DNA from 2 places in the Actinomadura sp. SCN-SB genome. Region 1 is predicted to be linked to the other one. Evidence: riboswitches for the same ligand, from Rfam matches in the RefSeq annotation. Region 1 holds a riboswitch; the other holds the start of a gene.
The links. Region 1 has a riboswitch for cobalamin ahead of ACGWYJ_RS03490 (putative cobaltochelatase). Riboswitches for the same ligand answer to the same signal wherever they lie in the genome.

Region 1 (5,343 bases):
CCTTGCCCATCTCGGTGACCAGATCGGCGAACGCCACCAGCCGCGGATCGGCGTCCCTGCCGGTGATCACCACATGCTGGTCGCCGGGACGGTCCTTCAGCGCGGCGATGACGTCGTCCACGTCCACCCAGCCCCACTTCATCGGGTAGGTGAACTCGTCCAGCACGTAGAAGCGGTAGGTCTCGGCGGCCAGGTCCCGCTTGATCTGCTCCCAGCCCTCGCGGGCGTCCGCCTCGTGGTCGGCCTCGGTGCCCGGCCGCCGAATCCACGACCAGCCCTCGCCCATCTTGTTCCAGGTCACCGGGCCGCCCTCGCCGCTCTCCCCGAGCACGCGCAGCGCCCGCTCCTCACCGATCCGCCACTTGGCCGACTTGACGAACTGGAACACCCCGATCGGCCAGCCCTGGTTCCACGCGCGCAGCGCCATCCCGAACGCGGCGGTCGACTTGCCCTTGCCCGGACCCGTGTGAACGATCACCAGCGGCCGGTTGCGCCGCTGCCTGGTGGTCAGCCCGTCGTCGGGCACGTACTCCGGCTTGCCCTGCGGCATCGTCGCTCACGCCACCCTTCGCCTGGACGCCCGCACCACGCCCGCCAGGCCCTCGGCCGCCAGGTCGTCCAGCCGTACCGTCTCGGCGCCGAGCAGCGTCCCCAGCTCGGCCGCCAGGCCCAGCCTGACGGGACCGGACTCGCAGTCCACCACGACCGACGCCACCCCGGCGGCGGCCAGCACGCCCGCGGCCGACGCCGGGGCCGGGCCATGCGTGGCGCGCCCGTCGGTCACCACCACGAGCAGCGGACGGCGGGAGGGATCGCGCATCCGCTCCACGCGCAGGACCTCGGCGGCACGCAGCAGGCCCGCCGCCAGCGGCGTCCTCCCGCCGGTGCGCAGCCGCTCCAGGCGCCGCGCCCCCGCCTCCACCGACGAGGTCGGCGGCAGCGCCACCTCCGCCTCGGTGCCCCGGAACGTGATCAGGCCGACCTTGTCGCGGCGCTGGTAGGCGTCCAGGAGCAGGCTCAGCACGGCGCCCTTCACCGCGCGCATCCGGCGCCGCGCTGCCATCGAACCGCTGGCGTCCACGACGAACAGCACCAGGTTGCCCTCGCGTCCGTCCCGCACGGCGGCGCGCAGGTCGCCCGGCGCGACGAGGATCCCCGGCCCGGAGCGCCCGCGCGCCTGCTGGTGCGGCGCGGCGGCGCGCAGGGTCGCGGCCAGATGCAGGCCGCCTTCGTGCCCTGGGCGGGTGCCCGAGATCCGCCCGTACGGGCCGCGCGCCTTGGAACGGCGGCCGGGGGCGCCGGTGCCGGTGCCCGGCACCGTGAACAGCCGGGGACGGTACGCGGCATCGGCCTGGGCGGGCTCGCCCTCACCGGCATCGTGGTGCTTGGCGGGCAGGCGTTCACCGTCGTTCGCCGACCGGCCGTTCAGCAGGGCGTCCAGGGTGCTGAGCACGCTCTCGCCGCCTCCGCCGCCGGGGCCGCCTTCAGGACCGCCATCGGGGCCGTCGTCTTGGGGGCCGGGGCCACCTTCCGGGTCCGGGTCCGGATCCGGCTCGGGGCCTCCGTGCTCGCGCAGGACCTCGTCGAGCTTGTCCTCGTCCAGTCCGGGCGCGTCGAACGGGTCGCGGCGGCGCCGGTGCGGCAGCGCCAGCCGGGCGGCCGTCCGCACGTCCTCCGCGGTCACCGTGGTGCGGCGGTGCCAGGCGGCCAGCGCGATCGCGGCCCGCGCGGTCACCAGGTCGGCGCGCAGCCCGTCCACCTCGAACGCCGCGCACACCGCCGTGATCTGGGCGAGCGCCGCGTCCGGAAGCGTCACCGCGGGCAGCCGCGCCTGCGCGGAGGCGATCCGGGCGGCCAGCTCCGCCTCCGCCATCGCCCAGCGCGCGGCGAACCCGGCCGGGTCACGCTCGAACTCCAGCCGCCGCCGCACCACCTCGGCGCGTTCGGCGGGGTCACGGGTCGCGGCGACCTCCACGGTCAGCCCGAAACGGTCCAGCAGCTGCGGGCGCAGCTCCCCTTCCTCCGGGTTCATGGTGCCCACCAGCAGGAACCGGGCGGCGTGGCGGATCGAGACGCCCTCGCGCTCCACATACGACTCGCCCATCGCGGCGGCGTCCAGCAGCAGGTCCACCAGGTGGTCGTGCAGCAGGTTGACCTCGTCGACGTACAGGACGCCGCGGTGCGCGGAGGCCAGCAGCCCCGGCTCGTACGCCTTCACGCCCTCGGTGAGCGCGCGTTCGATGTCGAGGGAGCCGGTGAGCCGGTCCTCGGAGGCGCCGACGGGCAGCTCGACCAGGCGGGCGGGCCGCTCCCGCGCCGGGATGTGCGGCTCTTCGCCGTCCGGATCGTCGTCCGCTTCCAGGTGGCCGCGCGCGACCGCGTCGATCGCCGCCGGCTCCAGCGGCGGGTGCGGGCCGTCCGGGCAGGCCGGGTCGGGTTCGAGCGGGTCGCACGAGAACCGGCAGCCCGTCACCACCGGCACCGGCGGCAGCAGGTCGGCCAGCGCCCGGACGATCGTCGACTTGGCGGTCCCCTTCTCGCCCCGGACCAGCACGCCGCCGACGCCCGGCGAGACCGCGTTGACCAGAAGCGCGAGTTTGAGGTCGTCCATCCCGACGACCGCGGAAAAGGGGTAGCGCGCCCGGCGGGGCGCGCCCGCGCGGCTCATCGGCCCATCAGACAGGGCATGCCTCTTGTCCTTCCCTCGGGTGTCCACGCCCGTGGCTTCATGTGAGGGACGTCCCCTGGCGGGGGACCCGTGTCCCTCCGACGGCCGGAGTCTCCTGGCTCCCGGATCGCCGCTCCCCCTCAGCCTTCCAGCGTCGCCGCCGTGGCACCTCGCGAGGGGAAGCTCCCCATGGTCACAGTTGCGGGACAGCCCCGGATTCGCACCGGGTTCCTCCGCGTCCGTCGACTGCACAGGATGGCACACCCGCGGCGACCGCCCAAGCGGCGCATGGGTGAGATCCGTTCCGCGACCAGGCGGCGACGGCGCGTAAGACCTGGCCGGAGCGCATTGGCACACCGGCGGCGCCGTGTTTCACTGGTGCGATGGATCGCACCCTTGAGCCGACTTCCCCGCATCACCGGGCGACGGGTGTCTCCTGGACCCGCACCCGACGTTCCTGAGTTCCGGCGCCCTGCCCACCCCGTTCCCGAAAGCGTTCCCCGAGCCCGTTCCGACCGTCCGCGCGCCGACCCGCCCAGGTCCCTCAGGCTGAGCCGGGAGGGTCGGCGGGCAGCCGGAGGAGGACGGGGATCGCGAACCACACGGCCTTGCCCGGACCGTGCGGGAAGCGGCGCGAGCGCGTCCGCAGCATGCCCCAGCGCCCTTCCGACAGCTCGTTCACGATGCTCAGCCCGCGGCCGTAGTCGCCGGACGTCCAGGAGTAGCCGGGCAGCCGCGCGCCGCGGTGCCGGTCGAAGACCGCGCAGCGCGCCTCACCGACGAGTTCGCCCGCTGTGCCGTCAGGGCCGTCCGCCGCCTCGTCCAAGGGCTGCTCGGGGTAGAGCCACAGCTCGGTAGGGCCATGGTCGCGGGCGTGCTGGTGCGCGTTGGTGGCCAGCTCGCTCACGATCAGCCGGGCGTCGCAGATCACGGAGCGGGGGGCGCCCGCCAGGGCCAGCGCCTCGCCCAGGATCGCGCGGGCGTAGCGGGCGCAGCCGGGGCCCGGAGGCAGCGCCCACACCTGCCCGATCGGCGGCGCGCAGGAACGCGGCACACAGGCGGGCGGGTCCGTGAGCGGCATCGTGTCCGGGACGCCACGCCCCCCGTCGCCCACCGGGCCGCCGGGTTCCACCGGCTGATGCGGCCTTACGGCGCTCTGCGCGTCGCCGGCTGTCTTCGGCGTGGTCATCACGGGATCCTCCCGCGCCGGCGCCCGGTGCCCCGGCCGCCTGCGCTCTTCGTAGTCCTCGCTGTCGCCCCGTTACTTACCGTTCACGCGCGGTCACCCCTCAGCTTTGCCTGGGATTCTCACGACCGCAACCGCTTCTGGAGACTTCCGGAGATTGGCCTTACCGGCTTAGTCGTTTCTGTTGAACTGAGCCGACCGAATAGGAAGACTCTCGCCACATGACATACCGGCCCACCGTTCGCGGCCGCAGGCTGGCCCGCGAACTGCGGAGACTGCGCGAACTGCAGCGGCTCACGTTGCAGGAGGTGGCGGACCGGCTGGACTGGTCCAGGGCCACCGTCTCGCGGCTCGAAACCGGGCAGACCCGCCCCAAGCCGAACGACATCGCCGACCTGCTCGACCTGTACGGGGTCCCGAGCCCCCAGCGGGACGCGCTGATCACCCTTGCCCGCGAGGCCGGCCAGCGCGGCTGGTGGACGGCCTACGCGGACGTGTTCACCGGCAGCTACGTGGCGCTGGAGGACGAGGCGTCGCTGATCAGGACCTGGGACCCCCAGCTGATCCACGGCCTGCTGCAGACCGAGGACTACGCGCGGGCGGTGATCACCGCAGGCCGGATGCTGCCCACCACGGAGGACATCGAGCGCCGGATCGACGCCCGCAAGGCCCGGCAGGCATTACTGAACCGCGAGCGGGCGCCGCAGATTCACCTGATCTTCGACGAGTCCGTGCTGAGGCGCCCGATCGGCGGGCCGGGCGTGCTACGGGCACAGTTGGAGTGGCTGCTGGAGCTTGCGGAACGGCCGCAGATCACCATCCAGGTGCTGCCGTTCGAGGCCAGGGAACATGCCGGACTTGACGGTCGTTTCACGATACTTTCGTTTCCGGACCCGGCAGACCCGGATATCGCCTATGTCGAGGGCACTATGGGCGACGTTTATCTTGAGAGTGCCGAGGCAATAGCATCACATGGGGAACGCTTCGAGCGCATCATGAAGCAGGCCAAGTCCCCTGAGGATTCCGCGCCCCTCATCGCCGAGGCAGCAAGGAGCAGCCCGTGAACCACCCCCATCACGCCCTCACCTCCGCCCGTTGGCGCAAGTCGTCCTACAGCGGCAGCGGCGACCAGTGCGTCGAAGTGGCGGAACTCGACGCCGGAACGCACGCGGTGCGCGACTCCAAGGATCCACACGGCCCCGCGTTGACGCTGACGGCGGCCGAATGGCGCTCGTTCATCGAGGCCGTCCGGCACGCCTGACCCGTCCCGGCCGCCGATCGTCCCGGCGGCCCGGCCCGGTGACACGGCTTCTCCGCGCCGACCGCGCCATCCGGGTGATGCAGGGTCATCCTGATGTCGGGTAACCCAGGGGCCGCGGCACACGCCGCGGCCCTTCGCCATGTCCGCGCCGCCTCCGTCCCTCCCGGTCCTCCCGCCCCTCGCCCGGAACTAGAACGTGTTCTAGTATCGCCGTGCGCCCCGGCACCC
Region 2 (5,343 bases), on a different contig from region 1:
GGCGGGCGCAGATCCCGGCCAGCGCGCCGTCCATCTCCTCCGCCAGGCGTGCCAGCCCGGCACGGGCGGGCTCGGCGGCGCCCAGGCGCACCGCGTCGTGCAGAGCGACCATGACGTACGGGCGCATCGAGTGTTCGGCGTAGCGGCCGGCGGCCTCCAGCGCGATGCGCGCGGCGCCGTCGAGGTCGCCGGTCGAGGCCCTGATCCAGGCGCGGGCCACGTCCCCGGGGAAATGGAAGATCCGCCCGGTGGGGACGCGGCGCCGCTCGGCCTGGCCGAGCGCGGCGGACGCGGTGTCGGCGTCCCCGGCGGCGGCAGCGGCGTAGGCGAGCATCTCGTACCCGTGGCCGGACAGCGCGCTGATCGCCTTGGCCCCGTGCGCGGCGGCCTCGTGCGCCCAGCGCATCGCGAGCCGGACCTCCCCGCGCAGCATGCAGTGGTGCACGCGCAGGTAACGGGACGTCGCCGCAGGCATATGCGACAGGTGCTCCTCGGCGAACCGCTTCTCGCCATAGGCGATGTAGGTGTCGGCTGTGTCCAGGTCCCCCGCGAACAACGCGGAGGCCGCGCGGACGTCGTTGAACGTCGCGACGAGGGTGGGGAGGTCCTGGATCCAGCCGTCCTGCTCGTCCAGCGCCTTGGACGCGAGAGGCACGGCACGGTTGAACTCACCGGTCAGCATGGCCGCCAGCGAGTCCACCGCGTCCGCGAGCACCGACGCACGCGGCGTCGCCAAGCCCGGCGCGCGCACCATGGCGACCTTCTCCACCGCCTCGCCGAGCCGCCCCGCGTACACCTCCCCGATGGCCTGATGCGCCACGACCTCGCGGCGCAGCGCCGGATCGGTCGTCCGTTCCAACGTCCCGTCGAGCAGCCGCTCCGCCTGCTCGGCACGTCCCATGCCGAGCCCCAGCGTGAACGCCCGCACCGTGGCATGGCTCACCCGGGTCGGCTCGTCCATCGGCTCGTCCGCGATCCGCGCCAGATGCTCCTCGGCCTCACGCGGATGCCCCGCCAGAAGCAGGACGGACGCCAGCCAGGTCGTCGCCGCGACATCCACGCCCGCGCCCAGCGCGGCCCGCCCGCACCGCAGCGCAAGGTCCATGTCGTGCAGCGTCCACGCCTGCCGGCACGCCGCCAGCAACAGCTCTGGAGAGGCCGCCGTACCGCTGTCCAGATGCCAAGTGGCGACCCGCAGCAGATCGCCGTGGCGGCGCATCCCGGTCTTCTCCATCGCGGCGGCCAGATCCGCGAGGCGCCCTTTGACACGGTCCGCCCCCGCCCGGACCCGGGCCGCCTCCCCGTACAACGGGTGCGCGGGCCGGACCTGGATGCGGCGTCCCGTGGCGGCCGAGGCGATCAGGTTCCGCGCCTCCGCGCGCTCCACCGCCTCCTCCGAGGTCAGGTCCACCAGCTGCGCGGCGCCCAGCGGCTCACCGAGCGCCACGTACTCCAGAACCTCCCTCTCAGCGGGCCCGACCGTCCCCAGCCGCGCCTCGATCAGCTCCATCATCCGGGGACTGAGCGGCAGGTCCCCGTCCCACTGCCACACACCGCGGACCTGCGACAGCCGCCCCTCGGCCAGCCCCGCCAGGACCAGCTCACGCAGGAACAGCAGGTTGCCCTGAGTGCTGTGGTACAGCCGCCGCGCCGTCGCCTCGGCGAGCTGCCCGCCCAAGGCCGCCTCCACCACCGCCTGGCTCTCCGCCTTCGTCAACGGCACGAGGTCGACCCGGCGGGCCAGGTCGTCCTTCCACAACGCCGTCACCGGATCGGGCGCCGCCGCCCCGGTACGCACCGTCGCCAGCACCTGCGCCTCCCGGTGCAGCACCAGATGGTGCACCAGCGCGGCCGAGTTCGGGTCGAGCAGGTGCGCGTCGTCCACCGCCACCAACAGCCCGTCCCCGGAAACCGACCGCAACGCCTCACTGGCCCACCGCAACGGATTCACCACCGAACCCACCGCGCCCTCGACCGGCAGCACGTGCCCGAACGCCCCGAACGGTATCCCCGCGTCCGCAGCGGTCCCCCCGACCTGCAGAACCGTGAAGAGCCCCGGCTCCAACCGGTCCAGCGCCTCCCGAACCAGCCGCGTCTTCCCCACCCCGGCGGCCCCCGCCACCACGACACCCTGCGCGCCCCCCGTGCGCAGCAGCGAATCCACCTCGTCCAGCGTCGACGTACGCCCGGTAAAAGGCCAAGAGGTACGCACACCAGGATCGTACGACGCCAGATCGTCCCGCATAGCGGAACCACCCAGGAGCCACCCCCAGCCCACGGATGCCCGCAACCCCGGACAACGCCCAAGCGCCGCGATCACGCCCGAAGGCAGGTTCCGAGCCTGCGAGGAACCTGATCGCGAAGCGAGCCGCCAGGCGAGGAGCGCGGCTCGCACCCGCCAACAAACACAGCCCGTCACCCCAGCCCCGAACGACGCCCAAGCGCTGCGATCGCGCCCGAAGGCAGATTCGAGCGAAGCAAGAATCTGATCGCGAAGCGAGCCCCCAGGCGAGTCGAAGCGATGCCAGCGATCGCCGCAGGTGCGACAAGCGACGAGCCCCCAGGCGAGGAGCGCAGCTCGCACCTGCCAATAAACACAGAGAGGGGACACCGTTCGTATCTCCCCCCGCTGGAGATACGGACGGTGCCCCCTCCCGTTCCGGCGTCGGCGATTCGGCCGTCCGGCGCCGGTGCCGTTGGCCTGTCCGGTGGGCTGGCTGGCTACCGGAGAGGCTCCCTGGGTATAGAGGGTGGCCGATGGGGCCGGGATGGCACATGAGTAGCCCTTACTCAAGTTCCCTCGGAAAGGGACGCCAGTGATCTTCGCCTCGGTTCCGCCCGTGCTCGGGCTCTTGACGGGCGGCGTGGTCAAAGGGGACGCTCGGGGCGACAAGTTCACACCGAGGCGACGGTGCGCAGGAACTCTGGTGCGATTCCAGGACGGTCCCGCCACTGTGACCAGGGAGCCTCCCCCGCAAGCGACCACGGCCGGATGTTCCGGCGGGAAGGTCGGAGGGCGGCGTTGATCTGGGAGTCAGGAGACTGACCCGTCGTCCTCCCGTCACCGGGGCGAGTGCACCCCGTGAGGAGATCTTCATGGCCCAGCCCGTCGTTTCGCCGCAGGCGCGTTCCAGCGCGGCGCCGCAGAGCATCCCCGTTCGCGAGATTCTGCCGTGGGCGGTGTTCGCGCTGGTCGTAGGGGCGGCGTTGCTGTACTTCGTGGGCGCCGAGCAGGGCGCCACGTCGCTGTTCGGTGGCACTTGGGTGCACGAGTTCACGCACGACGGCCGTCATCTGCTCGGCTTCCCCTGCCACTGATGAGGGCGCTGCTGATCCGCGGCATGATCACTGGGCTGGTCGCCGCGGCCGTCGGCCTGCTCGTCGCCTGGATCTATGGTGAGCCGCAGGTCGCCCACGCGATCGCGTTCGAGGAGTCGCACGCCGGGGCCCACGAGCACGGCGAGGAGGTGGTGAGCCGGACGGTGCAGCGGACGGCCGGGCTGGTCACGGCCATGGCGGTGTACGGGGCGGCGATCGGCGGGCTGTTCTCGGTCGTGTTCGCGTTCGCCCAGGGGCGGCTCGCTTCGGTCTCGGGCCCGCTGGGCGCCCGCGCCACCGCCGCGCTGGTGGCTTCGCTGGGGTTCGTGGCGGTGGTGCTGGTCCCGGCTTTGAAGTACCCGCCCACTCCCCCGGCCGTGGGTGATCCCGGCACCATCGGCGGGCGTACGTCCCTCTACTTCGGCATGGTGGCGCTGGGCGTGCTCGGCACGGTCGCCGCGGTGATCGTGTACGGGCGGCTGCTGCCGCGCCTGGGCACCTGGAACGCGGCCACGGTCGCGGCGGTGGGGTTCGTGGTCGTGGTCGCGGGCGTGTTCCGCCTGACACCACGTCCGGACGCGATCCCCGAGGGGTTCCCGGGGACGGTTCTGTGGGACTTCCGCATCGCCTCACTGGGCACGCAGCTCGCCCTGTGGGCCACATTGGGGTTGCTCTTCGGGTACTTGACCGAGCGGGCTAGCGGCGGAGCAGGGCGCAGTCTCCGCACATCTCCCCGCCAGGCGGCACCCGGTAGTACAGGCAGCAGCTACGCCGGACGAACCCACCCTGGTTGAACGTCCCTGTCCCGGCGAGCGGTTCGCGGGTGAGCAGCTCGTCCACCAGGGCACGTACCGGCGCGGCCAGGCCGGGACGCAGCGAACCGGCGCGCAGCGTCCCGGCGAGGGCCGATGCGGCATTGCCCCAGAACAGGCCGTCGGCCAGCCGTACGAAGGCACGCATCGCGTCACGCAGTGGACGCAGGTGCCGTTCCACGACCTCGTGATGGATCAGCTCGGCCGCCTTCACGGGGTCGTGGACCGGCCGGCCCGTGGGCTCGGCCAGCCAGAGGGCGATCGGCGCCCCTGGGGCCCACCGCCAGTGCAGGCGGGACAGGTCCGGGACGATTCCGAGCGCCGCGGCCGTGACCGTGGGCGACCACAGCCGTGAGGCGAGGCCCTGGAAGAGGATCGAGGCCGCGACCCGGCGTTCGGTCGTTCCCAGCCGTTCGGCGTACAGGTCCGTCAGGCCGAGCAGCCGCGCGGTGTCACGTTCCGGCAGTGCCCGCCAGGTCGGGTCGACCGCTTCGGCCTCGTCGGTGACGATCTCGAAGAACGGCCCGAGGGCCGCGGCCTCGGCCAGCACCGCAGCGGTCTCAGCCCTCATTCCCCCATGATCGCATCCGGACCGGGGGCGACGTCAGCTCCGGCCGCCGTTGTCCCTGCGGTCCAGGGCCTTCTGCAGGGCGCGCGCGGCCTCCTCTTCGGCGTCGTCGGGACTGGCGGACGCAGCGTTCACGGTGGTGTTCATGAGAATGCTCCGTAGCTTGCTGAGAAGCGGCGAAATGATCGATGGGGCTTACGGCCAGCGCTCGGCTCCGCGACGGGGTTGGCCCGCCTAGCAGGCCCCGTCGCGGCGGCGAAGGATCACTACGAAGCGCCGCATGATGCTTCCAGGTTACCCGCCACCCAACTCCCTGTCTTGACCGCCGGTCACCAATCCCAAATACCGAGACCGATCGCGCACGAGAAGCGCAGCTCCTGCTGGCCAAAAACAAAACAAAGGGGCCCCCAAGGCCAATGACCCCAGAAGCCCCCTTTGGCCACGGACCGCCCAGCGTCAGGCCAATCCGTTGACCGACCACCTCAACCCGTCACCCCAGCCCCGAACGGTCGCCCAAGCGCTGCGATCGCGACCGAAGGCAGGTCCGAGCTTGCGAGGACCTGATCGCGAAGCGAGCCCCCTAGGGCGAGTCGAAGCGATGCAGCGATCGCCGCAAGCACGACAAGCGACGAGCCGCCAGGCGAG

Region 2: another riboswitch for cobalamin. It lies ahead of ACGWYJ_RS24605 (CbtB domain-containing protein); the one in region 1 lies ahead of ACGWYJ_RS03490 (putative cobaltochelatase).

The regions. Positions count from the first base shown of each region.
Region 1 covers NZ_JBIMPP010000003.1:209,304-214,646, reverse strand. Annotated here, with positions in the region: gene cobO (cob(I)yrinic acid a,c-diamide adenosyltransferase) at 1-550, opposite strand, end outside; gene ACGWYJ_RS03490 (putative cobaltochelatase) at 557-2,668, opposite strand; cobalamin riboswitch at 2,777-2,902, opposite strand; gene ACGWYJ_RS03485 (ATP-binding protein) at 3,213-3,857, opposite strand; gene ACGWYJ_RS03480 (helix-turn-helix domain-containing protein) at 4,076-4,918, shown strand; gene ACGWYJ_RS03475 (DUF397 domain-containing protein) at 4,915-5,115, shown strand.
Region 2 covers NZ_JBIMPP010000041.1:50,114-55,456, forward strand. Annotated here, with positions in the region: gene ACGWYJ_RS24600 (LuxR C-terminal-related transcriptional regulator) at 1-2,245, opposite strand, end outside; cobalamin riboswitch at 2,875-3,066, shown strand; gene ACGWYJ_RS24605 (CbtB domain-containing protein) at 3,097-3,318, shown strand; gene ACGWYJ_RS24610 (CbtA family protein) at 3,318-4,112, shown strand; gene ACGWYJ_RS24615 ((2Fe-2S)-binding protein) at 4,015-4,701, opposite strand.